DNA from 4 places in the Rhodobacter sp. 24-YEA-8 genome. Region 1 is predicted to be linked to each of the others. Evidence: riboswitches for the same ligand, from Rfam matches in the RefSeq annotation. Region 1 holds a riboswitch; each other region holds the start of a gene.
What was found. Region 1 has a riboswitch for cobalamin ahead of BLW25_RS14065 (CbtB domain-containing protein). Riboswitches for the same ligand answer to the same signal wherever they lie in the genome.
Positions count from the first base shown of each region.

Region 1 (7,457 bases):
GATCTCTATGCGGAATCGGCAGAGCTGATCCTGTCGGTCGCACCGGAAAATCTTGGCCGCCCCGAGGAATGGGCGCCGCGGCGCGCGCTGCTCGCGCGCTGGCTGATGCGCCAGGGGCGTGCGCAGGATGCTTACCGGGTGGCGGCACGGCATGGGATGACAGCGGGCGGCGCTTACGCCGATCTGGAATTTCTGGCGGGCTTTATCGCGCTGAGAAAGCTCAATGACCCCGAGACCGCGCTGAAACATTTCGCGCATCTGCGGGCCGGAGTTTCCACCGCGATCTCGGTCTCGCGTGCCGATTACTGGCAGGGCCGCGCCGATGAGGCCGCCGGGCGGGCCGAAAGCGCAAAGGCGCATTTCCAGCGCGCAGCACAGCATCAGACCGCCTATTACGGGCTTTTATCGGCGGAAAAACTCGGGCTGTCGCTGGATCCTCAGCTTTTGAACGATGCTCCGGCATCGGGCTGGCGCCAATCGTCTTTTGCCGGGTCTTCGGTTCTGGCGATGGGGCGGCTTATGCTCTCGGCCGGAAACCGGGTCGAGGGCAAGCGGTTTCTCCTGCATCTTGCCGAAGGGCAGGACGCAAGGGGCATCGCCCAGCTTGCCGAGATGGCGCTGGAGATGGGCCAGCCGCATATCGCGCTGGTGCTGGCGAAACAGGCGGCAGAGCGGGGCGCGATCCTGCCCCGCACCTATTACCCGGTGCCGGACCTCGTGCCGGACGGGCTGCATGTCAGCCGCGCGCTGGCCCTCGCCATTGCGCGGCGCGAAAGCGAATTCGAGCCGATGGCGCGTTCAGGCGCCGATGCGCGCGGGCTGATGCAGGTTCTGCCCGAGACCGCCGCGCGGATGGCCAAGGGGCTGGGCCTGGAATATTCGCTCTCGAGGCTTTATGACCCGGGGTTCAACACCCAGGTGGGTTCGGCCTATCTGGCGAAGATGGTTGAGGAATTCGGACCTTCGATTGCGCTGATCGCCTCGGGCTATAATGCCGGGCCCGGGCGGCCGCGCCGCTGGATCGGCGAGCTTGGCGACCCGCGCCTGCCCGAGGTGGATGTGGTCGACTGGGTCGAGATGATCCCGATCGGCGAGACCAGAACCTATGTGATGCGGGTGGTCGAAGGCGTGGTGATCTACCGCGCGAAACTGCGCGGGACGGTGGGTCCCGTCCGGGTGACGGCAGAGCTGAAGGGCTGAGGGCGGGTTTCTGGCTGGCGTATTTTGACTAGGAGAAACGGAGCAGCGGCTTTGCTGTCCGTCGCATGATATGCGCGATGGGTTTTCTTCCGGTCCACAACCTGATTTCTGGGCCGTGAAAGCAGCAGGGGGCAGCGATGGAACTGGTTCTGATCGGCATTGGTACCGGCAATCCGGACCATCTCACCTTGCAGGCCGTGAAGGCGCTGAATGCGGCTGATCTGATCCTGATCCCCGAGAAGGGTGAAGACAAAGCCGATCTTGCCGATCTGCGCCGCCAGATCTGCGAGGATCTCGTGACGCGGCCCGGGGTGATCGTCGCGGGCTTTGCCATGCCGGTGCGGGATCCGGCCAATCCCTCTTACCTTGCGCGGGTGAATGACTGGCATGATGCGATTGCCGGCGCATGGGCGGCGGCGATTGACGCGCATCCTGGCGTAAAGCGGGTGGCGCTGATGGTCTGGGGCGATCCCGCGCTTTACGACAGTACCCTGCGGATTGCCGCACGGCTGGGCAGGCTGCGCGAAGTCTCGGTCTCGGTGGTGCCGGGGATCATGTCACCGCAGGTGCTGGCCGCTGCGCATCGCATTCCGCTCAACGGGCTTGGCGCGCCGTTTCTGGTGACGACAGGGCGGCGGCTGCGCGAAGAAGGCTGGCCCGAAGGCGTCAACCGGCTGGTGGTGATGCTGGATGGCGGCTGTGCCTTTCAGGATCTGGCGCCCGAAGGCATCTCGATCTGGTGGGGCGCCTTTGTCGGCATGGCGAATGAGATCACCGAAGCCGGCCCCCTGGCCGAGGCGGGGCCGCGTATCCTCGCCCGGCGCGAAGCGGCGCGGACCGAGCACGGCTGGCTCATGGATATCTATATTCTGGACCGGACATCCCCGGCGGCATAAGCCGCCGGGAAGCTGGTTTATGCCTCGCGGCCACGGCTCCAGAGCGCGGCTGCGAAAAGGCCGAGCAGCGTCCAGACCGCAAGACCGACCCCGATGGCGCGGCCGGCGAATTGCGCAGCCAGTTCGGGCGGCGTCGGGCCGGTGAACTCATGCGGATGCGGCGCGCCGACGATATGGGGCGCGAGGATCAGCAGGATCGCCGCCGCCCAGACCACCCAGTTCCGACCGAAGGCGATGAGCCAGAGACCGATGGCGGTCGCAATCACTGTCGCCACCCACCAGATCGCGCGGGCGTTGACATCGGCCGCGGCCATGCCCGGAAGCTCGGGCGAGAGGCCGAAAGCCGGCGCCATCTGCACCGCGACAAAGCCCGCGATCCCCCAGAGAAGGCCCTGGCGTGCGGTGACCCGGTTGCCATTATTCTCAGACAGGGCCATCGCCGCGACCAGCAGCAGCCCGTAGCCGGCATAGACCATAATCGAGAACAGGATCGACAACCCGTCACGGGCTGCGTCAAAACCGATACCGGGGATCTCTGCCGCCTCGCCATGGTCATGCGCGGCTTCGGACCCATGATCATGGCCCGCTTCTGCCGCAGGCGCGGCCTGAGGCTCTGTCTGCGGCTCTGTGGTTTCCGACGCCGGTTCTTCACCGTGATGATGGTCTGAGGCCGCCGCGAAATGAGTGCGCTCGCCGCCCTCATAAAGCTCGGCATGAAGCAGCACGGGCTGCACGAAAACAAGCTGCAACAGGGCGGCAATCAGCCCCGCTGCAGCGCCAGCGATCAACGCGCTGGTCAGCAGTCTTTGCAACATATCAGTGGCAGGGGAATCCGACCGCGTGACGCACATCATGGGCGGCGTCATGCAGGGTTTCCGACTGGGCGAGGCCAGCGACGAAGATCAGCGCAGCACCCAAAAGCGCCACGACGAGGATATTCGCCAGTTTGACATCAGCCTTCGCGCCTGAGCGGGCAATGGTGGACATATGAGTTACTCCTTGCCGTCATCCCCGACGGCGGTTCCATCAGTGCGAAGGTCGGTCTCCTGACTTGCAGGTCACAGCCTCTGCCCTCCTTCCCATGGATTGCTCCACAGTGGTTAACGGGGTCGGCTCGCTGCGCACAGTCGCGGGGGCGGTCGGGTCGGGGAATCCCCCGCCCTGTTCCCATGCCGGTCGCCCGGCACCTTCACAATATCGAGAGTGACAGGCGCATGACGCCCGGTCAAGTCGCGCGCGCCACTTCGCACCCGTCAGGTCGCCAGCGCACCATAAAGGATAAGAGTCGGTGCCGGGTCGGGGGCCGCCCCCTCCAGACGCGCGGCCAGACCCGCGACGGTATCGCGGCGAAAGGCCTGCGCCGGGGTCGAGACGCCTTGGGCCATCAGCGCGGGCGTCTCGGGCGGCAACCCGGCAGCGACCAGCTTTGCCGCCAGCTGCGGAAATGTCGCCCGCGCCATGAAGACCGAGGTGACAGCCTGCGGATCGGCCAGTGCTGCCCAATTAAGACTTTCGGGCAGCGCCCCTGTCACGTCATGGCCGGTGACGAATTGCACCCGGCGCGCATTGACCCGCCGCGTGAGCGGGATCCCCGCCGCCGCCGCCGCCGCCGAAGGCGCGGTGACGCCGGGCACGATCTCATAGCCGATCCCGGCCTCGCGCAAAGCTGTGATCTCTTCTTCAAGCCGCCCGAACATACCGGAATCGCCGGATTTCAGCCGCACCACCTTCAGGCCCGAACGCGCATGATCGACCAGGAGCCGGCTGACATGATCCTGGCGCGGCGAGGCGCGCCCCGCCCGCTTGCCGACCGAAATCAGATCCGCCTCCGGCGCCGCCAGATCAAGGATCGGCCCGGCAGAGAGGTCGTCATAAAGCACCACATCCGCCGCTTGCAGCCGTTTGACCGCGCGCAGGGTCAGCAGATCGGGATCGCCCGGGCCAGAGGAGACAAAGCTGACGATCTCGCTCATGTGGCGGCTCCGATCAGGTGGAAGAAGGTGCCGGTGACAAGGCCTTTGCGCGATCCGGTTTCGGGGACCGGCGCGCTTTCGGCATCAGTCACGCGGGCAAGGGGCGCATCGGGCTGGGCGAGAATGGTCGAATAATGGAACTCATGCCCGCGCAGCCTCGCACCCGCCACATGGCCCGGGATCGGCGCGGAAAGCGCGGCCAGCCGGTAGCCCAGATGCATCCTGCGCTTTTCATACGAGGTCACAAGACCGAGGAGCCCGGCCATCTGATGCCGGGTGCCGGATGCATCGACCAGCGCCTCGCCCAGAACCATATAGCCGCCGCATTCGCCATGCACCGGCTTTGCCGCCGCGAAATTCCTGAGGCCCGCAAGAAAAGCTGATGCCGCCGCGATCCGGCCCGCATGCAGTTCGGGATAGCCGCCGGGCAGCCAGCAAAGATCGGCTTCCGGCGGCGCTTCATCGGCCAGGGGCGAAAATGGCAGAATCTCGGCCCCCTGCGCGTGCCAGGCATCCAGCAGATGCGGATAGGTGAAAGAAAACGCCTCATCCCGCGCCAGCGCAATGCGCTGGCCGGGCGGTTTCGGCAGCTCTCCCGCCGGGGTGCTCACGCCGCCCGCCGCCGCCGCGCGCAGGGCCGCAAGATCGGTATGTTCGCGCAAAAAACTCGCATAGTCACTGATGGCGCGTTCAAGATCGGGGTGCTCGACCGCCTGAACCAGACCCAGATGCCGCTCTGGCAGGGTCAGGTCGCCGCGCCTGGGCAGCGCGCCGAAAACCGGCAGCCCGACCGCCTCCATCCCCAGCCGGCAGAGCCGTTCATGCCGGGGCGAGGCCACACGGTTCAGGATCACGCCCGCGATTTTCACGTCCTTGCGATAGGCCGCCATCCCGGCCGCCATCGCCGCGACCGTCTGCGCCGCCCCCGAGACATCCAGCACCACCACGACCGGCCAGCCGGTCAGCGCCGCGATATCGGCACTGGCGCCGGTTCCGGTCTCGCCCGCGAATGCCACGCCGTCGAAGAGCCCCATCGAGCCCTCGGCCAGCGCCAGCGCGCCGCCCCGCGCCAGCTGCGCCCCGATCAGCCCGGGCGCCATCGCCCAGCTGTCGAGATTGAAGCTCGACCGTCCCGAAGCCGCGAGGTGAAAGGCCGGGTCGATGTAATCGGGCCCGCATTTATAGGGCTGCACCGCCACGCCGTCATCGCGCAATGCGCGCAAAAGACCCAGCATCACCGTCGTCTTGCCCGCGCCGGAGCGCGGGGCGGATATGATCAGCCCTTTGGTCACAGCTTCACCGCATCGGCCCGGCCCGCACGGAAACGGCGGTCATAATCGGTGGAATACAGGCTCGATTCGATGAACCCTTCCTGCCCTAAAGACGGGCCAACGAGGATCAGCGCCGTGCGCTCCATCGTGTCGCCGATCAGTCCGGCGATGGTTGCGAGTGTGCCGCGCACCACCCGCTCATCCGGCCAGGAGGCGCGCCAGACCACGGCCACCGGGCAATCGGCCCCGTAATGCGGGGTGAGTTCCGCCGTGGTTTCCCCGAGCCGGTGGATCGAGAGGTGAATGGCCAAAGTCGCGCCGGTGGCGGCGAAGGATTCAAGCTTTTCACGTTCGGGCATAGCGGAGGCGCGGCCAGGGGTGCGGGTCAGAACGAGGCTCTGGGCAAGGCCCGGCAGCGTCAGCTCCATCCCCAAAGTCGCGGCGGCAGCTGCGAAAGAGGGCACGCCCGGCGTCACATCATAGGGGATGCCCTCGGCCTTCAGGCGGCGGATCTGTTCACCCATCGCCGACCAGACCGAGAGATCGCCGGAATGCAGCCTTGCGACATCAAGGCCTGCCTCATGTGCGGCACGGATTTCGGCGATGATCGCGTCCAGATCCAGCGGCGCGGTATTGACGATCTTCGCGCCGGGCGGGCAATGCGACAGCACGGCCTCGGGGATCAGCGAACCGGCATAAAGACAGACAGGCGAGGCCGCGATCAGGTCACGCCCGCGCAGCGTCAGCAGGTCGGGCGCGCCGGGGCCGGCGCCGATGAAATGGACGGTCATGGGGCGGCTCCTTGCTGCGGGTCTTTGGGCTGCGGCAGGTCTTTTTGGGCGATAGCAGCCGTTGCCCTGCCATCTGCCGAGATCACACGCGGCGCGGTGAGGCAGGCACCGGGGCCAAGGGCGGCCAGTGCGCAGGCCTCTGACACCGACCCAGTACCATGCGCCGCGCGCGAGGCGGCACTGTCGGTCAGGGTTGCCGGCGCGGTCAATGCGGCAGCGGTGACCGGGTGCAGATGATAGCCCAGCCGCGACAATTGCCGGGCGGCATGGTGGCGCGCCTTGACTGCCGGCAGCGCGATATGGCGCAGATCAGCGGCGCCGGCACGTTCCAGCGCATCAAGAATCGATTCGACCTGGGCGGTTTCGCGAAAACCGATGCCGGCGATGCGCGACGGAGGCATTAGGGGCGGGATCATCGCGTCACGCACCATTGCACCACCGGATAGCTGGATTTCCAGCCGCGCCGGCGCCCGAGCGGCACGGCCTCGGCCAGCTCAAAGCGCAGAAGCTGGCCGCCTCTGGCGCCATGCCAGGCCGCGAGCAACGCCTCGGTCTCAAGCGTCACGCCATGCGCCACGACCCGCACCCCCTGCGGCAGGCAGGCCCAGAGCGCGTTCAGAAGGTTGTCATCGGCCCCACCGCCGATAAACACCGCATCCGGACGCGGCAGCGCGGGCAACACATCCAGCGCCCGCCCCTCGCGGATCTCAAGCCGGTCGGTGCCAAGCCGCATGGCATTGCCGCGCGCACGGCCTGCGCGGGAGGCATCCGCCTCGACGCCGATCGCCCGCATGGCGGGATGCGACAGCAGCCATTCGATCGCGACTGACCCCGACCCGGTGCCAATATCCCAGAGCAGTTCGCCCGCGCGCGGCGCGAGCGCTGACAAAGCCAGCGCGCGGATCGGGCGTTTGGTGATCTGGCCATCATGTTCAAAAAGATCATCGGCGCGCCCGGTGGCAAGCGTCGCCGCCCGGCCCACGCCCCGGATCTCCAATGCGGCGACGACAAGATCCTCTGTCACCGCCCCGTCGAAGTCACCGGCAGTGGTGGCGATCACGCGCTCTTCCGGCCCGCCGAGATGGGTGAAAAACGTCACCAGGCTTGCAGAAAACCCGGTTTCTACAAGGTAAGCCGCCAGCGCAGCCGGGGCCTTGCCATCGCGAAGCGTCACGATCAGCCGCGCACCAGGCGCCAGACCGGGACGCAGCCGGGATAACGGTGCTGCATGAAGCCCGTGGCAGCTGACCTCTTCCAGCCGCCAGCCCTTGCGGGCGGCAACCAGCGCAAAGACCGAAGGCGCAGGAAGGGCGCGCCACTCGCCCG
Region 1 is NZ_FNSK01000001.1:2,893,607-2,901,063, forward strand. Features, by position in the region: gene BLW25_RS14050 (lytic transglycosylase domain-containing protein) at 1-1,200, shown strand, start outside; gene cobF (precorrin-6A synthase (deacetylating)) at 1,338-2,096, shown strand; gene BLW25_RS14060 (CbtA family protein) at 2,114-2,911, opposite strand; gene BLW25_RS14065 (CbtB domain-containing protein) at 2,913-3,083, opposite strand; cobalamin riboswitch at 3,115-3,302, opposite strand; gene cobA (uroporphyrinogen-III C-methyltransferase) at 3,350-4,069, opposite strand; gene BLW25_RS14075 (cobyrinic acid a,c-diamide synthase CobB) at 4,066-5,361, opposite strand; gene cobM (precorrin-4 C(11)-methyltransferase) at 5,358-6,131, opposite strand; gene BLW25_RS14085 (cobalamin biosynthesis protein) at 6,128-6,562, opposite strand; gene cbiE (precorrin-6y C5,15-methyltransferase (decarboxylating) subunit CbiE) at 6,544-7,457, opposite strand, start outside.

Region 2 (7,457 bases), 930 kb from region 1:
TGCCGCATAGCTCTTGTCGAAGAGGTTCGTCACGCGCAATGACAGGGTCGAGGTCTCGCCCGCCTGCCAGTCAAGCCCGGCATTGATCAGCGAGAAGCTGCCGCGTTTCTCGGTATTGGCGTAGTCATACCAGGCCTTGCCGACGAATTGCACACCCAGATGCGCGGTCCAGGCATCGGCGAAACCCCAGGATGCCCAGAGATTGGCCGAGGTTTCCGGCACGAGGATCGGCACATTCCCCGAATAATCCACCCAGGAAAAGGTGTTGAAATCGAAGAAGGTGAAATCGTCAAACCGCGCTTTGGTGCGGGCAATATTGCCACTGAGCCGCAGGGTGTCGGTCACCGTGGCGCTGGCTGCCAGCTCGATCCCGCGTGAGGATTGCTGCCCGGCCTGTTGCAGCGTGAAAGACCCCGGCGCCAGCACCGGCACATTGCGCTTCACGATATCATAGGCGGTAAGCGACCATTCGGCGCGGCCATCGGCAAAGCTCTGGCGCATCCCGATCTCGAATTGCCGCCCCGTGGTCAGATCGAAGTCGCGGAAATTCGCGGCGTAATCCATCAGCGGCATGTTCACCGGGTCGGTGGACCAGGCCAGCTGGCCGTAAACCACCGTGGTCTCATTCGCCGCCCAGCTGAGCGCGACCCGCGCCGATGGGGCCTTGTAGCTGGCGTCAAAGCTCGATGCGGGGGTTGCGATACCCTCGCGGCTCAGATCGAACCAGTCCTGGCGCAGGCCAAGGCTGAGCGCCAGCCCCTGGCCAAGGTCGGTGCGGTTTTCCAGAAAGACCGCGCGCTGGTCGAGGGTCGAGCGGTATTGTGCCACCGGGGTCAGGCTGGCGGGGAAGCGGCCGGGGCGCGGGTTGAACGGGTCGACCGTGACCGAACCGAAGTTGAAGGCACTGGCATAGCCGGATTTCGAGCGGTTCAGGTCAAAGCCGATCACCGTATGGCTGTCATAGCCCGCGATCCCGTGGCGGAAGCCGGCATCCAGCCGGAAGCCGGTCTGATCCTGATCCTGGTCGATGGCGACGAATTCGCCGACCGATACCGTATCGGTCACCGGATCCCATTCATAGGTTTCCGCATTGCGGAAGCTGCGGTCAGACCCGATGCGGTACAGCACAGCCGAGACGCGGACCGAGTCCGAAGGCGCCCATTCGGTTTTCAGCTGCAGCCAGTGATCGGTGAAGTCAGTCTTCGCGTCTTCGACATTGTAGTTCAGCGCCTCGGTCCCGGCGACGAGGATGCCGTTGCGCAGGGGCGTGCCATAATAGGTCATCGGCTCGCGCTTCGCGTAATCTGCCGACAGGGTGAAGGTCAGATCAGGCGTCGCCTTCCAGCTCAGCGCAGCGGTCACGGCGCCGAGGCTGTCATCCGCACCGTCGATCCAGCCGTCGGAGCCATCTGCAATCACCGCGATGCGGTAAGAAAGTGTGTCCGAGAGCGAGCCGCCACTGTCGGCGCCAAAGCGCAGCCTGCCATCTGACCCTGCAAGCGCGGTCAACAGATGGCGCGGCGCACCGTCAAACGGGCGTTTGGGCATCGCATTGACGAAACCGCCAATCGCGCCATGCCCATGGATCACCGAGCCGCCGCCTTTCAGGACCTCGAATTCCTCGATCAGCCAGCTGTCGACCGGGAAAGAGATATTGCCGCGCCCGGGAAACTGCCTGGTGCCGTCAAACAGCATCATCACCGAGCTCGTGCCCTGAAAGCCGCGCGCGGCGAAGGCATTGTCATAGCCCGGTGCAGCGATCGAGGTGACCCCGGTTGCGGTCTGCGATACGGCGGAGGCGATCGAATGGAGACCGCGTTCGGCCATGGTCTCGGTGCCGATCACCTCGACGGCGGCAGGAATATCGCGGATCTTTTCACCCAGCCGGCTCGCGGTGGGCGCGGTGGCCTCAAGCCCCTGGCCCGCCTCGTCATCGACCGGCAGCCAGATGGTGCCGAGGCCGATGGTGGTCTCTTCGGCCAGCACCGGCGCAGCGGTGATGGGGGTGAGAGCGGTAAGTGTCAGCAAAAGCCGCACAGATGTGCGGCGCGAAATGGACGGCATGAATTTTACCCCGAAAGGTGAATCGCTCGTCACTGCAGACTGCCAGGACCAGGCGGGCAATCACCCGCATGTCATCCTTGCCATCAGGAACCCCCGCCTGATGCGCCTGCCCGTGAATATGGCCGACGGCAGGTCTCCTGGCTCGCGGGTCTGTGGATTTCGCGCCTTCCCAGGGTCCCTGAACCCCAGTGGCATATTGCGAAACCCTCGCCGCTCACAGTTGCGGGGGCAGCCGCAGATCGGGCGGATGCCCTGCTGCGTTCCCTCTTTCCTCCCTCGCGGGAACCGTCGCCTCAGCGCTACCCGCCGGGGTGGTGGTCTGTCAACGCCAGTTATCACGGGCGCGTTACAGGGGGCGCATCCGGGACCTGTCCTGCGAGGCGGACCAGGGATCCGCCATCCCGGACCCGTCATCAGCGCATGACGGCAGATCTTTGCGGAAATTCCCCTGAGACCCGGGGTTTACCCCATGGCCTTTTGCGCGCGAGCGGTTGTAACCTCTGCCCGCGCGCCCCGAACCATGACCGGGATCCTGCGCGGGAAGGACATAGCAATGCAGACCCCGCCTTTCGTCATTTCGATCCAGAGCCAGGTCGTGTTCGGCCATGTCGGCAATTCGGCGGCGCTGTTTCCGCTTTGTGCGGCCGGGCTGGAGGTGGCGGCGATCCCGACAGTGGTGTTCTCGAATACCCCCGATTACCCGAGCCTGCGCGGCCGCGCGCTGCCCGAGGATTTTTTCGCCGATCTGCTTCTGGGCGCGATGGAGCGTGGGCTCCCCGAACGGGCCGATTACATCGTGACGGGCTATATCGGCTCGGCCGCGATCGCACATATGGCGGCGGACTTCATCGCGAAAGCGCGCGAGATCAACCCGCGTCTGGTCTATCTCTGCGATCCGGTGATCGGCGATGCCAAGCCGGGGCGTTATGTGCCCGAAGCGGTGGTGGCGGTGATCCGCGATGAATTGCTGCCGCTGGCCGATCTGACCACGCCGAACCCGTTTGAGCTGTCACTCTTGTCGGGGCAGAAGATCGCGCGGCTCGAAGATCTGGCGCTGGCGCGGGCGGGCCTGAACCTGCGCCCCGGGGCGCGGGTGATTGCGACCGGATGCGTGCTGGAAGACAGCCCCGAGGGCTGTCTTGAAAGCGTGGTGATTACGCCGGAAGGCGTCAGCCGTCACCCCGCGCCGCATTTGCCGCTGGCGCTGTCGGGGACCGGGGATCTGTTCGCGGCGCTGATCATCGCCGGGCTGGGGCGTGGTCGTTCTCTCTCAGAAGCCGTTGTTTTTGCGCAAAAGCTCACCGGGGTTGCGATGGGGGAGGCGGCGGCGCTAGGCCGGCAGGAGGTCATGCTGAGCAACGCGGAATTCCTTGCGGGCCTCGCGGAACTGGCGGCGATCCGCCGCTGAGATGACGCAGCGGGAGCGTCCGCGCTGTTCTGCCTGTGGTGACCGCAGCGGGGCGGCCGTGGCCTCGGTTTCCGCCAGCGGGTCTTCCTGACCATGGCGCAGGGGCTGCCCGCAGCTCTCATGCACAGACAGTTGCGGCCTGCCTGGCCTGAGGACGCGACGGCGAGGTCTGGCGTCCGGTTTTGGCAAGGCGCTGGACGCGGGCACTTCCGGCCGGGCCAGATCATCGGGGCGCCACAGGATGGCGTCACGTGTTGGCGTCACACCGGGGAATGGCTGAGCGTCACAACATTGCGGCCCAGGGTCTTCGACCGCAAAAGCGCGCCATCGGCCGCATCCACCATGGCAGTAATATCCTCGGAAGGCGCCATCGGGCCGCCGCCGGTTTTCACGCCGATGGAGACCGTCACGCTGAGCGCGACCCCATTGCCGCCATCGACCGGTGTAGCGCCGACCACGCAGCGCAGCCGTTCGGCAATGCGCTGCGCCTCGGCGGCAGTGGTTTCGGGCAGGGCGATCAGAAATTCCTCGCCCCCGATCCGCGCCAGCATATCGTCGATCCGCAGATTGTCGCGCAGGCGGCGGACCACTTCGACCAGGACAGTGTCGCCGGTGGTATGGCCATAACAATCATTGACGGATTTGAACCGGTCGAGATCGATCACCAGCACCGCGAATTCGCTGCCCTCGACGGCCGCCTGTTCGGCGATGCCTGCCAGGCGCGGGAAAGCATAGCGGCGGTTGTAAGCACCGGTCAGCGGGTCGATGATCGCAAGCCGCAACCCGGCCTCGATCGAGCTCCGCTCGGCATCAGCCTGTTGCTTGCGCCGCAAAAGCAGGCGGATGCGCAGATCCAGTTCTTCGGCGCTGACAGAAGGGTCGATCACGTCATGGGCGCCCATATCAAAGGCCAGGGCGGCGGTGTCACTGGTTTCCGGCGCCAGAATGCAGAACATGCTGTGGCGGAAATGTGAGATGCCGGAAAGCTGGGTCATCAGTCGCAGACCGCCGCCATGGGTGCCGGTATCGGCCTCGATCAGGAAGACATGGGTATGGGCCGCCTGTTCGCCATAGCTCGCCACTTCCGCAGGGGCATGTACGCGCGCATGATCACGCAGCCGTGGGTCCAGCTGTTGTTTCCAGGCCTGCGCGGTCTCGGGCCGGGCGGCGATCAGGCCGACTGGGCCGACCGGCAGAAAGCTGCCCTTGCGGTCTGCGAGGCCCAGCATTTCGGGGATCTCGCACCCCCAGGCGCGCGACATCATCTGGCTTTCCTCGCGCTGGCGCAGCAGATTTCGGATCCGCGCCAGCAGGACAAACATATCGGGAGGCTTGACCATCACGTCATCGGCGCCCGCCTGCAGCGCGGCCAGCCGGCCCTCTGGCGTGTCTGGCGCGATGAGGGCAATCACCGGCAGGTTGCGGGTGCGCGGATCGCTGCGCAGCGCGGTGATCACCTGCGGGCCGGGCATATCGGGCAGGTCACAATCGATTACGATCAGATCGGGACGTTCGCGCCGTGCCGCGCGCAGACAGGAGGTGGCATCCGCCGTCAGCAGGGGCCGGAAAAAACCATCGCTCAGCCGGACCTGGAAGATGACCCGGTTTGCCGGGATAGAGTCCGCGATCAGGATACGGCGTGGCATATCAGGCTTCCCTGCTGGAAGGTCGGTCGGAACGGGGCGCGGCGGGCAATGACGGGGGCTATCGGAGGATGGGGGCGGCGGGACGGCAAGTCTGATTGAGGATCATCGGTTGGTCGGATGCAGGAAAGACAGTGCGGTTTCATCAGTCAGGATCTTGTTATGCGGATGGTTAATAAATCCTTTCAAATCGCTTCGATCCTGCTCACCTTTCGCGGATAAATCCTGGAATCTGTGGGTAAAGCTCTGGATAACAGCAAGGACCAGGTCTGAGGCCGGGGTCACGGTTAGAAAAACATTCTCCCGGAAGGTAAATTGTCAGCAATCTTTCCAAAGACCCCGTGTGGGTTCCCTGCCTTTTTTCGCGACCCGGCCCGGCCCAGCCGGGACATGCGGCATTGCTGGCCGCCCATGGCTGTGGGATGGATGAAGCTTCAGATGCGCGCGATGACAGCAGGAGATCCCCCCGATGACGCAGCAGGAAAACGCGCAGATCCTGGCCCTTCAGGCCCTGGCCTGGCTTGCGGCGGATGAAGACCGGATTGGCCCGTTCCTGGAGCAAAGCGGCATCGGGATCCTGGAATTGCAGGCGCGGGCCGGCGAGACAGAGGTCCTGGCGGCGGTGATGGATTTCCTGCTGGGCGATGATGCGCGGGTCATTGAGTTCGCGGCCGGGGCGGGGCATGCGCCCGCAGAGGTGGCGGCAGCGCGGGCGGCTTTGCCCGGGGGCGAGGTGCCCGACTGGACCTGAGCCGCCCCGATCCGGCCGTATTTTTCGGCGGCTGCTGCGATCTGTGAGACGATCCTGATACATCCCCCCGGTCCTATGGTGCAAAGGGCCGCAGCCAGAGGAACCCGAGTGATGATCGACGCCCTGCTTTTCGACAAGGATGGCACGCTTTTCGACTTCCGCAAAAGCTGGGGCGCCTGGGCGCAAAGCTTTCTGACCCAGATCGCGACCGATGCGGATCATGCCAGCCGGCTGGCGGCGGCAGTGGGCTATCTGCCTGATACCAATGATTTTCACCCTGACAGCCCGGTCATCGCGGCGACGGCGGCGGATATTGCCGCAACGCTGCAGCCGCATCTGCCCGGGGCCGGGCTGGCCGAACTGACCGGGCGGATCGACCAGGCGGCAGCCCTGGCGGGGATGGTCGAGGCGGTGCCGCTGGTGCCGCTTTTCACCGCGCTGCGGGGGCGCGGGCTGAAACTTGGCATCGTCACCAATGATTCCGAACGTCCGGCACGGGCGCATATGGCGGCGCATGGGCTGACCGGGCTGGTTGATTTCATCGCCGGCTATGACAGCGGCCATGGCGCGAAACCGGGGCCTGGGATGCTGAACGCCTTTCTGCGCGAACAGGGGCTCAGGCCCGAGCGGGTGGCGATGATCGGCGACTCGCGCCATGATATGGAGGCGGGGCACGCGGCGGGCATGACGCGGATCGCGGTGCTGACCGGGATCGCCACCGAGGCCGATCTGGCGCCGCATGCCGATCTGGTCTTGCGTGATATCGGTGCGCTGCCGGCCTGGCTGGATCAGCTGTCGGACTGATTATCTGCAGGCGCGCGCCAAAAACGACATAAGCATGTCGCCGGTTTGTTGCGCCTCTGCGGGCAGGCTCAGTCATCGTGATTCCTGACCGGGCCGCACGCCCGGAGCTTCAGGGAGGGCCGCAGATGACCGGGGATTCAGGGTTCCAGGCAGGTGACCACGCTTCTGACAGCGGGGCTGACACGGGCCGGCGCAAACGCAGCGGCGGGCGCGCAGGGATGAAGTCACGCGGCGCTTTGGCCATTGAACAGATGCCCTGGCGGATCCCGCTGAACCCCGACCGCCCGACCGAGCCGCTGGATGCCGACGGTGTGCAGCGTATCCACAAAGGCGCGATGACAATCCTTTCAGATATCGGCATCGAATTCCTGAACCCGGAAGCGCTGGAGATCATGCGCCGCGCGGGTTGCATCATCAGTGGCACCAATGTGCGGATGGATGAGGCTTTCGTGATGGAAATGCTGGGCCATGCGCCGTCGCAATTCACCATCACGCCGCGCAACCCCGAGCGGGAGATCGTGATCGGCGGCAAACATATGGTGTTTGTGAATGTGTCGTCACCGCCAAACTCCTGGGATCTGGAGCGCGGCAAGCGATCCGGCGATTTCGCGAGTTTTCAGGAATTCATCAGACTGACGCAGTATTTCAACTGCATCCATGTCGCGGGTGGCTATCCGGTCGAACCGATTGATATTCACGCCAGCGTGCGGCACCTCGACTGTCTGCAGGAAAAGCTGGTGGTGACGGATAAGGTGGTTCACGCCTATTCGCTGGGCGCCGAACGGGT
Region 2 is NZ_FNSK01000001.1:1,959,618-1,967,074, reverse strand. Features, by position in the region: gene BLW25_RS09635 (TonB-dependent receptor) at 1-2,064, opposite strand, end outside; cobalamin riboswitch at 2,174-2,369, opposite strand; gene pdxY (pyridoxal kinase) at 2,618-3,472, shown strand; gene BLW25_RS09625 (diguanylate cyclase) at 3,733-5,118, opposite strand; gene BLW25_RS09620 (DUF3572 family protein) at 5,585-5,866, shown strand; gene BLW25_RS09615 (HAD family hydrolase) at 5,978-6,670, shown strand; gene BLW25_RS09610 (trimethylamine methyltransferase family protein) at 6,796-7,457, shown strand, end outside.
Region 2: another riboswitch for cobalamin. It lies ahead of BLW25_RS09635 (TonB-dependent receptor); the one in region 1 lies ahead of BLW25_RS14065 (CbtB domain-containing protein).

Region 3 (7,457 bases), 2.2 Mb from region 1:
CGCCACTGTAATACCAAGCTTTGCACCCATCATTTCGTGTCATCCGAGACCGCGAAACGCCGGGTGATGGCGCTTGGTGAGCCCGAGGATGTGATCCATGTGATCGGCTCGCCGGAACTCGATTTCCACGCGCGCGCCTCGGGCGTGACGCTGGACGAGGTGCGGGCACGCTACGCGATCCCCTTCGAGGAATACGGTATCGCGACCTTCCATCCGGTGACCTCGGAGCAGGCGACGATGGGCGCCCAGGCCGAGGCGCTCTTCGCGGCTCTGGTCGAGAGCCAGCGCGATTTCGTGGTGATTGCGCCGAATAACGACCCGGGGTCCGAGGCGATTTTCCGGGTGCTCGACAGCCTGCCGAAGGCGCGGTTCCGGGTGCTGCCCTCGATGCGTTTCGCGCATTTTTCCGAACTGATGCGCAATGCCGCCTGTATCGTCGGAAATTCCTCGGCCGGGGTGCGCGAGGCGCCGTTTCTGGGCGTGCCTTCGCTCGATGTCGGCACGCGGCAGACCAACCGGTCAGATGCGGCCTCGGTCACGGCGGTGTCGGCCTTTGACCGCGCGGCGATCCTTGGCTTCCTCACCACGGCCTGGGGGAACAAAGCGCCCCGCGATGCCGGTTTTGGCGAAGGCGCTGCGGCGGATCGTTTTGTCGAAGTGCTGGCCGACCCCGCCTTCTGGGACCGGCCTTTGCAAAAGGCGTTTCACGACTGAGGCGCCGCGAGGGGCGGGCCGTTACCAGCCCGAGAAACCGCCATCCACATTGATCAGCTGCCCGGTGATATAGCCGGATTGCGGGCTTGCAAGGAACAGCATCGCATCGGCAATCTCATCGGGTTTTGCCATACGGTCGAGCATGATCAGCTCACCCACGCGTTTCTGGAATTCCTCGGAATGGCCATTGAACACCGCGCCCGGCGCGATGGTGTTCACGGTCGCGCCACGCCCGGCCCAATAGCCGGCAAGCCAGACCGTCAGCCCATGCACCCCGGCTTTCGAGACGCCGTAGGCCGAGAAATTCTTGAAGGGCATCCCGTCATAGATCCGGTGATGCGCGCCGTTCAGCGCATACATCGAGGCGACATTGACCAGTGTGCAGGGGCGACGCCCGACAATGTCACGATCCATCTGCCGCGCGATCATGAAAGGCGCGGTCAGATTGGTGCGCATGGTCTTTTCCCAATCCGCCACCTCGAGATCGGCGAAATCGGGGAACCCCTTGCCGGCGCCCATCAACAGCTCGCCGGTAATGGCGGCATTGTTGAGAACGACATTGGGTTCCCATCCGTCTTTTTCGATGCGCTTGAAGATGGTTACGACCTGATCTTCATCCGACACATCAAGGTCGTAAAAGCGGAAATTCTCGTTTCCGGCATGGGCCTCTTTCAGCGCCTCGGCCCGGTGCCCGGCAAGGTCGGAACTTACCACCCGCGCGCCTTCGGCCAGCATGCGGCGCACATAGGTGCTGCCGAGCACGCCGCCCGATCCGGTGATGAAAACCGTGCGGCCTTTCAGTTGATCAGCCATGATGCGCCCCTTCCTGTGCTTCTTTCAGCAAAAATTCGACCAGCCGGAAATCGAACGGGCTGTCGATATCGACGCAGCGCTCGGGCGGCATGAGGTAAGGGATCACGCGCCCCTCCCAGAGCCCTTTCGAGCGATGCAGGTAATCGGGCGCAACGACATAGGTCGAGGCCGCATGTTCATAGACCACCGGCGCCTGCTGACGCGCGACCACGCCGCCGGGCAGGGGTTTTGAGACATGCAATGCGCCGGTCGCATCGGGTTCCACAAGGTTGAAATAGGGGTTCTTGCGCGCCTCGCAGCAGGACATGACCATGTCCGGCCTCTCACTCGCAAAGAGATCCAGCGCGCCGGTGATATCCTCGGGCAGCCGCAAAGGCGAGGTGCAGTCAAGGTCGAGAAACGCGGTCACCGGGCGGTCAAGCAAAGCCTGCGAAGCATCAAGCGCATGCGCCCAGACCCCCCATTTCCCCGCCTGATCGGTCGCCAGATGCGCAGGCCGCAGCCCGATTTGCAGCGCGCCCTTTGCCACGGCATGGTCATAGATCTCTTCATCATCGGTCGAGACCACAACGGCATCGACGCCGGGATGCGCGAAAAGCTGATCCAGCGACCAGTCGATCAGCGGCTTGCCGCAGATTTCACGGAAATTCTTGCGCGGCACGCCCTTGGACCCTTTGCGCGCGCCGATATGACCCAAAATCATGTGAGCTCCTTATCGATCAGGCCAATGAACCGGCGATTCTGCCAGGCCTCGCTGATGAGTTTCGCTGATGCGATGACGCGATCCAGCCGTGGCAGCCGTTCGACCGGATCGGGGCTTTGCCCGGCCACCAGCGCCAGAAAGGCCCGCATCGCATCCAGGAACATCGCATTGCGCTCCAGCGGCAGGTCAAGCACCCGCTCGCCCGCCCGGTCCTGGATCCGGTAGATCTGGGCCGCGAAATCAAAATCAAAGCTCTGGCGGGTGCCGTGCAACACCGTCCGCCGATGCAGGCGCGGCGTCAGGTAATCCATTGCGACCGAGCCCGCCGCCTCTCCCTCGCGCTGGCGGAGTGTTACGAAACTCGCCAGATCAACACCCGGGTAATCGGCATGGCCCTGTGACAGCACCTCGTCTGGCTGCAGCCCGGGGAACAGGCATTGCGCCATATCAAGCTCATGGCACAGATCCAGCAGCACACCGCCGCCTTTCTCCTGCGCGGCATAGCTTTCCGCAAAGGACCAGTTCTGCCGCCATTGGGTGACATCATGGCCAATCGCAAAGGAAAACCGAAAAATATCCGACAGATCGCGGCGCGCGAGTTCGCGAAACGCCGGATGCCAGCGCATCATATAGCCAACCATTGACCGCTCTGCGACCGGCGCAGTGCAGGTGCTGATCAGCTCCACTTCTTCTGTCGTAAAGGACAGCGGTTTTTCTACATAGACCGGCAGACCCTGGTCCGCCGCCGCACAGATCACTTCCTTTCGGATATCGGTCGCGGTCGCCACCACCACCGCATCATGGTCGCGCAGATCCGCCTGCAATCCGGCCGCGCCGTATCCTCTCCAGCCGCGCAGGCTCGCCACCGCCCCAAGCGTCTGCAGGTTGTCATGATGGCGCCGCCCGATCGAGCCCGCACCCACCACCAGAACCTTCACCACCATCGCCAGCCTCCGCTTTCTCCGTCCGGCATCGCATGAACCTGCAGCGCCGAACAGCCCTTTCATCTGTCCGAAAATATCCTCGGGGGGAGCGCGGGCACCGCGCGCGGGGGGCAGACAGCCCCCCGTTGCCCGATCCGTCAGGCCTCACCCCGCCAGGGCTGCGCGCCGGTTCCAGTACACGGCCGCCTCCACCTCGGCGCAAAGTGCGATCAGCTCCTCATCCGCACCAAAGGGCGCCGCCAGATGCACGCCGATCGGCAGGCCCGAGGCCGACCAGCCGAGAGGCAACGACGCCGCCGGCTGGCCGCTTGCGTTGAACACGGCGGCAAAAGGCGAATAGTCGAAACAGCGCCCCGGCCCGAGGCGGTAATCGACGTAATCCTCGGTCTCATGGCTGAACCGCCCGACTTTGGCCGGTGGTTCGGCCAGGGTAGCCGAGAGCAGGATGTCGTAACCGGGGCCGGTTTCAGGCCGGAAGAAGGATGCCATTTCACGGCCGAAATCATGGATATCCTCGACCGCTTCCAGATAGCGCAGCGGCCCGAGCGCTTCGGCATGTTTCACCGCGCCGCGCCCGACACCCTCGACCAGATCCTCCGTCAGCGCGCTGCCTTTCAGCTTCTGCCGGATCGTAAGCGCGGTGCCGACCGCAACGATATCGGTCCAGGCCCGCATCATCGCTCCGATATCCGCCTTTGGCCGCGCCGGCTCCACATGGTGCCCAAGGCCTTCCAGCAGCCGCCCGGCCTCCTGCACCGCGGCTGCGACCTCCGGGTCAATCGCGGCGCCGGTAAAGGTCGTGTCGCAGATCGCCACGCGCAGCCGCCGGGGCGGGGCCGAGATCGCCTGGCCGTAGCCCTTTGCCAGCGGCGGCGCGCAATAGGGGGCACCGAGGTCGGGCCCCTCGCAGGCATCCAGCATCACCGCCGTGTCGCGGACCGAACGTGTCAGGAACCCGTCAATCGCCATGCCGGCCCAGCCCTCGCCGGACCATGGCCCGTCGGGCAGCCGCGCGCGGGTCGGCTTGAAGCCGAAAAGCCCGCAATTCGAGGCTGGAACCCGGACCGAGCCACCACCGTCTGATCCATGCGCGAAAGCGACGATCCCTGCCGCGACCGCCGCCGCCGCGCCGCCCGACGAGCCGCCGGCGGTATGGTCAGTGTTCCAGGGGTTGCGGGTTGGCCCGCCATAGACGGCGGCCTCGGTTGCGATGCCGACCCCGCCTTCGGGGCTTGTCGTGCGCCCGAATGTCACCACCCCGGTCGCCCGCATCCGGGCCATCATATTGCAATCGGCGGCATAGGTCCTGGCCGGACCAAGCCGCGTGCCGTTAAGGGACGGCAGCCCCTTTGCCTCGAGCCCCAGATCCTTGATCAGAAAGGGCACGCCGCGAAACGGTCCGCGCGGAAGGCCTGCGCGGATTTCGGCGCGCGCGACCTCTTCCTGCACCAGCACCACGGCGTTGATTGCCGGATTTCGGGCGCCGACCGCGGCCAGCGCCGCATCCAGCAGCTCATCCGGGCTGACCTCGCCCTTTGCCACCAGCCCCGCAAGTTCGGTCGCATCCCGTGCGCCCAGATCCCCGATCATCTGCGATTCCCCGTTATTCATCCCGATGCCAGTCTGGACGCGGCGCCCGGGAAAGGTCCAGAGGCGCCGCGCATCATGCTGTTACCGCAACCATGTGACCCGGGCGACCAAAGCGGCGACTGCCGCAACCTTGCGCCCCGTCAGCCGCTTGACAGAGGGCAAGGGCGGATCGCATGGAGGACAGAGCAACGGTTCCGGCGCCGCGCCCGCAAAGCGCGGTTTTCCGGAGAATAGGGAATGTGGCCGGTCCTTTCTGCACAGGGATCCGGGACCACAGCTGCCCCCGCAACTGTAAGCGGCGAGCGGCGGTTGATGATGCCACTGGAGCCTCCTCAGGGGGGCAGTTCCGGGAAGGCCAGCCGTCCGCCCGGACCCGCGAGCCAGGAGACCTGCCGCTGCTGATCACCCTTTCCCTCGCACGGGGCGTGCGGCGGAGGGCGGAGTGCCGCCAGAGGTGACGTTCACGCGCATCGGGCGGGCTTTCCCCCGAAGCGAAAACGCATCAGGGCGGCGGTCAGGGACCGGCGGCTCCGAAGAAAGGGCTGAGAGATGTTTCACAGGGTTTCCCATCTTGCAGTGATTGCCGCGCTGGCTGCCGGTGCGGCCGGCAATGCGCGCGCACAGACACAGGACGAAGACCCTGTTGACCTGGGCACGATCACGCTCTCGGCCCTGCGTTACGGGGCCGATATTGCGCGCTCCGGCGTCTCGGTCAGTGTGGTTGACCGCGCCGAGCTGGACAAAAGCGCCGATCTGCGGCTCGCGGATTTTCTTGGCACATTGCCGGGGGTCTCGGTGATCAGCCAGGGTGGTTTTGGTGCCAATACCGCCTTGCGGATCCGTGGCTTCGACGGGCGTCATATCGCGGTCTATATCGACGGGATCCGCATTGACGACCCGTCCGGCGTGCAGGTCTCGACCGATTTCGGCGCGCTGATGACCGATGATATTGCCCGGATCGAGGTGCTGCGCGGGTCGCAATCGGCGCTGTGGGGCGGCTCGGCCGTGGCCGGGGTGATCAATATCTCGACATTGTCCGGGGCAGAGCCGGGGCTGCATCAGAAGGTGAGCGTCGAAGGGGGCAGCCATAATTCGGCCCGCCTTGCCTGGGGCCTGACCCAAAAGGATGACCAGCTTGAACTGGCCCTGAATGCCAGCCATTTCCGCACCGACGGGATATCGGCCTTTGACGGGGGCACCGAAGCGGATGGCGCCGAGGCCAGCCGGCTGTCGTTTTCGGCGCGCTACCGGGTCTCAGATCTGGTGACGCTGGGGGGCGCCGCTTTCTGGCAAAAGACCCGCAGCGATTATGACGGCTATATCGATACGGATGGCGATGGCTATACCGATACTTTCACCGATCTGCCCAATGAGATGCGCCGCCAGGACCTTGGCCTGCGCCTCTTCGCAGAGCTGGAGACCGGCAATACGCTGCATGTGCTGGGCATCGGCTTTTCACGCAACAAGCGCGATATGGATGACGAGAACGGCAAAAGCGCCTTTACCGGCGAGCGTCTGACGCTGGACTGGCAGGCGACCAGCACGCTGTCTGACCAGCTGACCCTGTCTTATGGTGCGGATTTCAACCGTGAAGAGGCGAAAACCTCGGCCATGCCCGGAGGCTCGGGTAATACCGATACCAAAGGCATCTGGGGCCAGCTTGCCTGGTCGCCGCGCGAAGGCTTCGATGTGACTGCGGCACTGCGGTATGATGACCATTCGGCCTTTGGCGGTTTCGGCACCGGGCGGCTTTCCTTTGCCTGGGCGGCTGCCGAGGGGCTGACCCTGCGCGGTGCCGTCGCGCGGGGCTTCCGCGCGCCCTCGCTTGACGAGCTGTACGGTGATTATCCGGGGCTGTTCTTCACCGGTAATCCCGATCTCGATCCCGAAACCAGCGTCTCATACGAGCTGGGTGCAGATTATGCCTTCGGGACAGGTGCGTCGCTGTCTTTCACGGCTTTCCGCATCGAGGTCGAAGACCGTATCGCCGCCGATCCCGCGACCTTCTGGTCGACCCTGGGCAATCTGGCGGGCAGCTCGGTGTCGAAAGGCGTCGAGCTGGCCGCGAAAACCAGGCTGAGCGATGCGCTGAGCCTCACGCTCGCCTATACCTATACCGATGCGCATGACCCGAATGGGGCGCGCCTGACGGCGGTGCCGCGCCATAATCTGGCGCTCGCGCTGGATGCACAGATCAGCGAGCGGGTCTCGGCGCGCTTTACCCTCAGCCATCTGGCCGGACGCCGCGACAGGCATGTGAACAGCTTTGCCGCCCTCGATATGCCCGATGTCACCTTGCTGGATGCCGCTTTCAGCTATCGGATCAGTGACAGTATCGGGGCCACATTGCGCATTGAGAACGTGACCGATGAGCACTGGCAGTCGTCGCATGGTTACGGCACGCCGGGTCGCACGGCCTGGCTCGGGCTGCAGGCACGGTTCTGATGCTGCGCGCCGCCACCCTTGTCCTGCTCTTTGGGGCCTTGCCGGTGGCGGCCGACCCTCTTCCCCCTCCGGGGCGGGTGGTCTCGATCAACCTGTGCACCGATCAGCTGGCGATGATGCTGGCGGCGCCGGGGCAACTGGTTTCGGTCAGCCATCTGGCCTCGGACCCGCTGGCCTCCTCCATGCCGGAGGAGGCCGCCGCCTATACCGCAAACCGGGGCGGCGCCGAGCAGGTATTTCTCATGACG
Region 3 is NZ_FNSK01000001.1:736,932-744,388, forward strand. Features, by position in the region: gene neuC (UDP-N-acetylglucosamine 2-epimerase) at 1-714, shown strand, start outside; gene BLW25_RS03610 (SDR family NAD(P)-dependent oxidoreductase) at 736-1,527, opposite strand; gene BLW25_RS03615 (acylneuraminate cytidylyltransferase family protein) at 1,520-2,230, opposite strand; gene BLW25_RS03620 (Gfo/Idh/MocA family protein) at 2,227-3,174, opposite strand; gene BLW25_RS03625 (amidase) at 3,319-4,764, opposite strand; cobalamin riboswitch at 4,937-5,176, shown strand; gene BLW25_RS03630 (TonB-dependent receptor plug domain-containing protein) at 5,314-7,209, shown strand; gene BLW25_RS03635 (ABC transporter substrate-binding protein) at 7,209-7,457, shown strand, end outside.
Region 3: another riboswitch for cobalamin. It lies ahead of BLW25_RS03630 (TonB-dependent receptor plug domain-containing protein); the one in region 1 lies ahead of BLW25_RS14065 (CbtB domain-containing protein).

Region 4 (7,457 bases), 640 kb from region 1:
CAACGAACAACTGCCCTGGCGGCGGCGCGACCATGCGCTTTACGTGGGCTATGCGCCCTATGACAATCCGCGCTATGCGGTGGCGGTGATCATCGAACATGGCGGCGGTGGCTCGACCGTCGCGGCGCCGGTTGCGCGCGATGTGATCCTTTCGGCCCTTGCCGGAGGCCGCCCTCCCCTCGCCGCCTACCCTTCCGACCAGCGCGGCCGGATCGAATCGATGCTGAAAGACCTGCCGCTGCGCGACCCCGAGACCGGCGCCCTCACCACTTCCGATCAGGCCTGAGCCAATGGCATTTTTCGAGAACCGCCTGAAACAGGCCCCGACCGGCATCCGCAAGGTGCTTTACCTGAACTGGCAGGTGATCGTGCTGGTCTCCGCGGTCTCGGCGGTGGGTATCCTCATGCTCTGGTCGGTGGCGGGCGGAGATTTCAATCTCTGGGCCCGGCGTCAGGCCCAGGTGTTCGCCGTGGGCATGGTATTGATGTTCATGGTCGCCATGGTGCCGGTCTGGTTCTGGCGCTCGATGGCGGGGATCGCCTATCTGACCTCTTTCGTGCTTTTGATCATCGTCGATCTTTACGGCGTGATCGGGATGGGTGCGCAACGCTGGATCGATATCGGGCCGTTGCGGCTCCAGCCCTCCGAGATGATGAAGTTCAGCCTCGTTCTGATGCTGGCGGCCTATTATGACTGGCTCGATATCCGCAAAGTGTCCCGGCCGCTCTGGGTGCTGTTCCCCGTGCTGCTGACCTGCGCGCCGACGGTGCTGGTGCTGATGCAGCCAAACCTTGGCACCTCGCTGATGCTTCTGATGGCGGGGGCGGCGGTGATGTTCGCGGCAGGCGTCAGCTACTGGTATTTCGCCGCCGTGATCGCGATGGTCGTCGGTGCAGTGGCCGCGATCTTCCAGAGCCGCGGCACCGACTGGCAACTCCTGCATGATTATCAGTTCCGCCGGATCGACACTTTCCTCGACCCTTCCGCCGATCCGCTGGGAGCGGGCTATAATATCATGCAGGCCAAGATCTCGCTGGGCTCCGGTGGCTGGTCGGGCAAAGGGTTCATGCAGGGAACCCAGTCGCGGCTGAACTACCTGCCCGAAAAGCAGACCGACTTCATCTTCGCGCCGCTGGCCGAAGAATTCGGCTTTGTCGGGGCCTTCTCGCTCCTGGTGCTTTATGCGCTGATCATCGGGTTCTGCATGATCTCGGCGCTGCAAAACCGCGACCGGTTCTCGTCCTTGCTGATCATCGGGGTCGCCGCCAACTTCTTCTTCTATATCGCGGTGAATCTGTCGATGGTGATGGGAATGGCGCCGGTGGTCGGCGTGCCGCTGCCGCTGATGTCCTATGGCGGCTCGGCCATGCTGGTGATCCTTGTGGGCTTTGGGTTGATGCAAAGCGCCCATGTCCACCGGCCGCGCTGAAGGGCAGCCAGACCTCAGGTATCCGGATCAGGGAGAAACCGGCTTTTCCCTGACGTGAATACGCGCCGCGCGGCACGCGCAAAGCGCCCCGAAGGGGCGCCCCCTCTGGACAAATCGGGCAGCGCGACGCAGGCTCGCGGCCATGACACAGATCTTCTTTTCCGCTCCCGGCTGGGATGAATATGAACCCTTCCTGCCCGCAGCACTTGAGGCGGCCGGTATCAGCGCCGATATCGTCACCGAGGCGCCCGCCCCTGCAGCGATCGACTATATCCTTTATGCGCCCACCTCGCCTTTGCAGGATTTCGCGCCCTTCACCCGCGCTAAAGCGGTCATGTCGCTCTGGGCCGGGGTCGAGCGCATCGTGGGCAATCAAAGTCTCACACAGCCGCTGACCCGGATGGTCGATCCGGGCCTGACCGAGAGCATGGTGGAATATGTCACCGGCCATGTGTTGCGTCATCATCTCGGCATGGACCGACATATCATCAATCCCGGCCATATCTGGGATCACGCCTGCCCGCCCATCGCCCGCCAGCGCCCGGTCACCTTCCTTGGCCTGGGCGAACTGGGCCTTGCATGTGCCCGCGCGCTTCAGGCGCTGAATTTCCCGGTCAAAGGCTGGAGCCGCAGCCCGAAATCCATCCCGGGCCTCGCAACCTTTCATGGTGAGGCCGGCTTGCAGGAGGCGTTGCGCGATGCGCAGATCGTCATCACCCTGCTGCCCAACACGCCGGACACGCAGAATATCCTCAATGCAGACACGCTTGCGATGACGGCCCCGGGCGCCGTGGTGATCAATCCCGGCCGTGGCCCGCTGATTGACGATGCCGCGCTGATCGCGGCGCTTGATGGCGGCCAGATCTCGCATGCCACGCTGGATGTCTTCCGGATCGAACCCCTGCCGCAGGACCACCCGTTCTGGGCGCATCCAAAGGTCACCATCACCCCTCATGTCGCCGCCGATACGCGCGCGGTGACCGCCTCACAGGTGATTGCCGAAAACATCCGCCGCGCGGAAACGGGCGAGCCCCTCCTCCATCTGGTGGACCGAACCCGGGGCTACTGAGGCCCTGCGACAGTTTCTCCCTTGAACAAAGAGGGGGAAATCTGCCACCTGAGCCGATGGACTGGATCAAAATCATTCACATTCTGGCCGTGATGGGCTGGATGACCTCGATCTTCGCGGTGCCGCGCGCATTGATCTACTGGAAGCGCGAATGGGCCAGCCTTGGCGCTTTCGGACCGCTCGGGGATCTGACCCTGCGGCTCTATCGGTTTTCGGCCGGGCTGATGGTGATCGCCATTGCGACCGGGCTCTGGCTGGCTTTCGGCTGGTGGGGGTTTGACCCCTGGCTGCATCTGAAGCTGAGCCTCGTCGCGCTTCTGGTGATCCATTACATCTGGACCGGCCGCATGGTCTGGCGCGCGCGGCGCGGCGAATTCCGCGAGAGCGACCTGTTCCTGCGGATCTTTAACGAAATCAGCGTCTTTGCCGTAATCGCCATCCTCTGGGCCGTGGTGGTAAAGCCCTTCTGACCCAGGGCCCATTGGCCCATGTCACGCCGGCCAGGGGAAATGGCAGGGAACAGGACAGCCAGCGCGTCCGCAACAGGCGGAAGAGGCCGCTCTGAGACCCGCCAATCCCGGTCATAGGAAAGACCGGCCCCGCAAGGCAGGGAACTGTCGCTGCTTTCCGGCTCAACTGTCGGGTTTGACGGGTCAGAGGATGAATGGACAATATCGCACCACCGGCGACCTCTGGCTGCGCGGATACCCTTGCCCCCGATGCCCCTGGTGGCGCCCTGCCCGATCCTGCCTTTGATCTCGGCGTCACCACGCAGTGACGGGCCAACGGCCCAGGCGCCTCGTCCATGCGCTGGCCGCCCAGGCGGGGGCGGCGGTCCATGTCGCGCTCCCCTGTCCGGGCCGCAGTCCTGCCCTTCGCGTCTGCTTTGCCTTTACAAACGTTCGGCTGTTTCCCGGTCTGACGGCGGCGCAAAACGTCGCGCTGGTGCTGCCCGGGCGCGCGCGACGCCACCCGACCGCCTGCAGCCGGGTCCGCCCGCCTCGGGGCCCGAAGAGAAAGGCAGAGGCCTCGTCACAGCACTGATCGCAGGGCAGCGCGCCAGGACCCGCTTTGCCCTGGTTGTGATCAGCCATGAGCGGAAGCACTTTTTGCCCTAGTTTCGCGCACAGTCCCGCCCTCAGCCGGGCGACGGAGCGCGGGCCGCAGCCTGAAACGCATCACATTCCGGGCCCCCGATCAATTTCGACATAATTTGCCGCAGACAGGACAGTTTTTCACATAGCGCCTGCTCTGATCGCCTCAGATCAGGGTGCCACCATATCGGGAGGTATGAAGGAGAATTGGGAAGCCGGGCCGATGCCGGCGCTGCCCCCGCAACGGGTGCGGCGCTTCGCTGCATGACGGGACCCACTGGCTGGAGGAGCAGCCGGGAAGGTGCCATTTCTGTTCGCGAAAGGGGACAGGCCTGATGTCCGGAAACCAGCCCTGAGGCGGAAATCAGCGTGGCTGCGGCGGGCAGTCAGGAGCGCTTTGGCAGGTCCGCACCGGACCGGAGCCCGGCGTCTCCGGTCACCCGGGGCAGCAAACAAACCAGCAGGAGGCCAGATTGGGCGCGCTTCACGACGATAGTTTTTCCACCCCGGACCAAAGGCCCGACGCCATTTCGCGGCTGATCGCGGATCACCGCCCGGGCCATGGCCTCGTGCGGGATTTCTACATGGATCCGACTGTCTTTGCCCGCGATATGGAGCGGGTGTTCCGCCGCCACTGGCACTGCCTGGCCCATGAAAGCGTGATCCCGAATCCCGGCGATTTCGAGCTGTTCCGACTTGGCGATGAACAGGTCATCCTGACACGCGACATGCAGGGCGAGGTGCATGGGCTCCTGAATTCCTGCCGCCATCGCGGCGCCGAGGTCTGCACCAAAGACAAGGGCAATGCGAAGATGTTCGTCTGCCCCTATCACGCCTGGACCTATACGCTGGACGGCGCGTTGCGCGCGGCCCGGCTGATGCCGAAGGATTTCGACCGCGCCGCCCATGCGCTGAAAAAAGTGCATGTGAAGGTGGTCGAGGGGCTGGTCTTCATCTCCTTCGCGAAAGACCCGCTGGATTTCACGCAAGTGGAGCAATCCCTGCACGCCAGTATCGGCCAATATGGCTGGGGCGCGGCAAAGGTCGCCCATCGCGAGACCTATCCGATTGCCGCGAACTGGAAGCTCGCGGTCGAGAATTATGTCGAATGCTATCACTGCGGCCCGGCGCATCCGGAATATTCGCAGACCCATGCGCTGGAACAGCCGCCCGAAGTGATCGCCGGTCTCAATGCCGCGATGGAGGAAAAGAGCTGTGCACTCGGGCTCTCCGTACTGTCGGGCAATCATTGGCAGAATTCATCCCGGGGTGGCGAAGCGGTCGATGTCTTCCGCTATGCGCTTTACGAGGGCGCCTCGACCGGGTCCGAGGATGGCTCCCCCCTCGCACCTTTGATGGGGCGTTTCACCGATTATGATGGCGGCGTGACCTCGATCCATCTCGGCGGCACAACTTTCCTCGTCTGCTATCCCGATCACGGCATGATCTACCGCTTCATCCCCAAAACGCATGACAGCTGCGAGATGGAGCTGATCTGGCTGGTGAAGGAAGGCGCCGAGGAAGGCGTCGATTACGATCTGGATCGCCTCACCTGGCTGTGGAAAGTCACCACCGAGGAAGACAAGAAGATCATCGAACACACTGCGCGCGGCGTGAAATCGCATTATTTCGAGCCTGGTCCCATCGCACCGATGGAATATAACGAACTGCGCTATATCACCTGGTATCTCGACGAGATCAGCCGCGCCTGACACCTGACAAAACGAGGCCCCGGCTCTGCTTGGGCCTCGTTCTGCTTGCCAGAAACGGGCCACCGCCTCCCCGGCAGCAAACAGGGGGAAAGGGTATCCAGCAGCCCGCCCCCCCTCAGCGTTTCGCGCCCCGGCGGCCCTCGATGAGCCAGGCAGCGATGGCCAGCCCGGCGGTCAGCACAAGCCAGGCCCAGCCCGGCAGCAAGACCGCCAGCCGCACCTCATTGGTCATCCAGGCCTCGCGCGGGGTGATACCGATCCAGCCGCGCCCCGTCACCGGCCGCCCCTCGGCCACCTGACGCAGGTCCGGCAGTCCGGGTTCCAGCCGGGTCACCGATCCATAGGCCGCCGCGCCGGAGACCTTCGGTGCAACCACCGCATCGCCCGAGGCAATGGTCTCGACGAATTCACGCGGGCTGGCCGGGCCGACGCCGATCACCCGTGTCAGATCGCCCTGTTCCAGCCGGTAAAGCCCGGCCTCGGGCGCCTGCCAGACCACCTGATACTTGCCCGGTGCCACCCGGATCATATCGAGGAGCACCGGATTCGCGGCCTCTCCCTCCTCTGCGCTGTCCTGCGCGGTGACAATCAGCGGCCCTGGCGGATCCTCGGACACCGTGCGCCGCGTGATGGTCAGTTCATTGCCTTTGGCGGTCGCCGTCAGCGCCTCTTCTTCAAGATCCGGCTCTTTCAGCATCCAATGCGCCAGCCGGCGCAACAGTTCCAGCTGCGGCCCGCCGCCCTCATAACCGCGGCCCCAGAGCCAGGCATGATCCGAGGTCAGGACCGCGATCCGCCCATCACCCACCCGGTCCAGCACCAGCAAAGGCGCGCCATCCGGCCCCTCCATCACGGTCTGGCCGGAAAGCTTCTCGACCTCCATCACCCGGAACCAGCGGCCCCAGCCCGGCTCGCCATTTTCTCCCTCAGGCGCAAAACGGTCGAGCCCTTCGGTCACCGGATGACGCTGCCCGAGTTCGGTGATTTTCGGGCGGAACCCGCCTTCGATAACCTGAGCAGTCGGCGCCACCGGCAGCACTTCGGCCAGGGGCGAGCGGTACAGGCTGTCGACCGCACCGAATTCCGGCCCCGAGGCCACCAGCACCGTGCCGCCCTCGCGGATATAACGGACGACATTGTCGATGTAGGACATCGGAAGAATGCCGCGCATCCGGTAGCGGTCAAAGATGATCAGGTCAAATTCATCAATCTTTTCAATAAACAACTCGCGCGTCGGAAAGGCGATCAGCGAAAGCTCATCCACCGGAACGCCATCCTGTTTCTCTGGCGGGCGCAGAATGGTGAAATGAACGAGATCGACGCTCGCATCCGATTTCAGCAAATTGCGCCAGACGCGTTCCCCGGCATGTGGCTCGCCCGAAACAAGCAATACGCGCAGCCGGTCGCGCACGCCATTGATCTGCACCACGGCGGTATTGTTGCGCTCGGTCAGCTCGCCCGGAGTCGGGTCGATGGCGAATTGCAGCACATTCAGCCCGCCATGCGGCAGCACCACCGGCAGTTCCAGATCTTCGCCCACCGGCACCGAATAGGTCTGCGGCGCATCGGCATCGACCGCGATGGTCAGATCGGCGAATTGCGGCACATCCGGCGGCACAAGACCCTGATCCTCGACCCTGAGCTTCAGCTTGAATTCCTCGCCGATGATCGCGAAGGCCGGCGCATTCTGCACCACAAGGCGGCGGTCCCAGTCAGCCGCTTCGCCGGTCAGCAGCAGATGGAACGGTGCGGGCAGATCTGGGCGCATCTCAAGGTCATGCACGCGCCCGTCCGAGATCAGGATCACCGCCGCCACCCGGGCGCGGGGTTCCTCGGCCAGAGCGGCCGACATAGCGGTCATCGCCAGGGTCCCGGTATTGTCGGCGCCATCGGTGATGTGTTTCACCCGCAGCTCGGTATTGTCCAGCGCCGCGACCTGGGCCTCCACCCGCGTCAGCGCGCGCCGCGTCTGATCGGCCCGCGCCCCAAGGCTCTGGCTCGCGCTGTCATCGACCAGAACGATCACGATATCGGAAAGGTTCTGCCGGTCCTCGCTTTGCAGCCCCGGCCCGGCCAGCGCCGCCAGAAGCGCAGCCAGCCCAAGCCCGCGCAGGAACCAGCCCGGAAGCCCGCGCCAGAGCGCCAGCGCCAG
Region 4 is NZ_FNSK01000001.1:2,251,124-2,258,580, forward strand. Features, by position in the region: gene mrdA (penicillin-binding protein 2) at 1-286, shown strand, start outside; gene rodA (rod shape-determining protein RodA) at 291-1,430, shown strand; gene BLW25_RS10935 (2-hydroxyacid dehydrogenase) at 1,573-2,499, shown strand; gene BLW25_RS10940 (CopD family protein) at 2,556-2,969, shown strand; cobalamin riboswitch at 3,751-3,963, shown strand; gene BLW25_RS10945 (aromatic ring-hydroxylating oxygenase subunit alpha) at 4,067-5,305, shown strand; gene BLW25_RS10950 (hypothetical protein) at 5,421-7,457, opposite strand, start outside.
Region 4: another riboswitch for cobalamin. It lies ahead of BLW25_RS10945 (aromatic ring-hydroxylating oxygenase subunit alpha); the one in region 1 lies ahead of BLW25_RS14065 (CbtB domain-containing protein).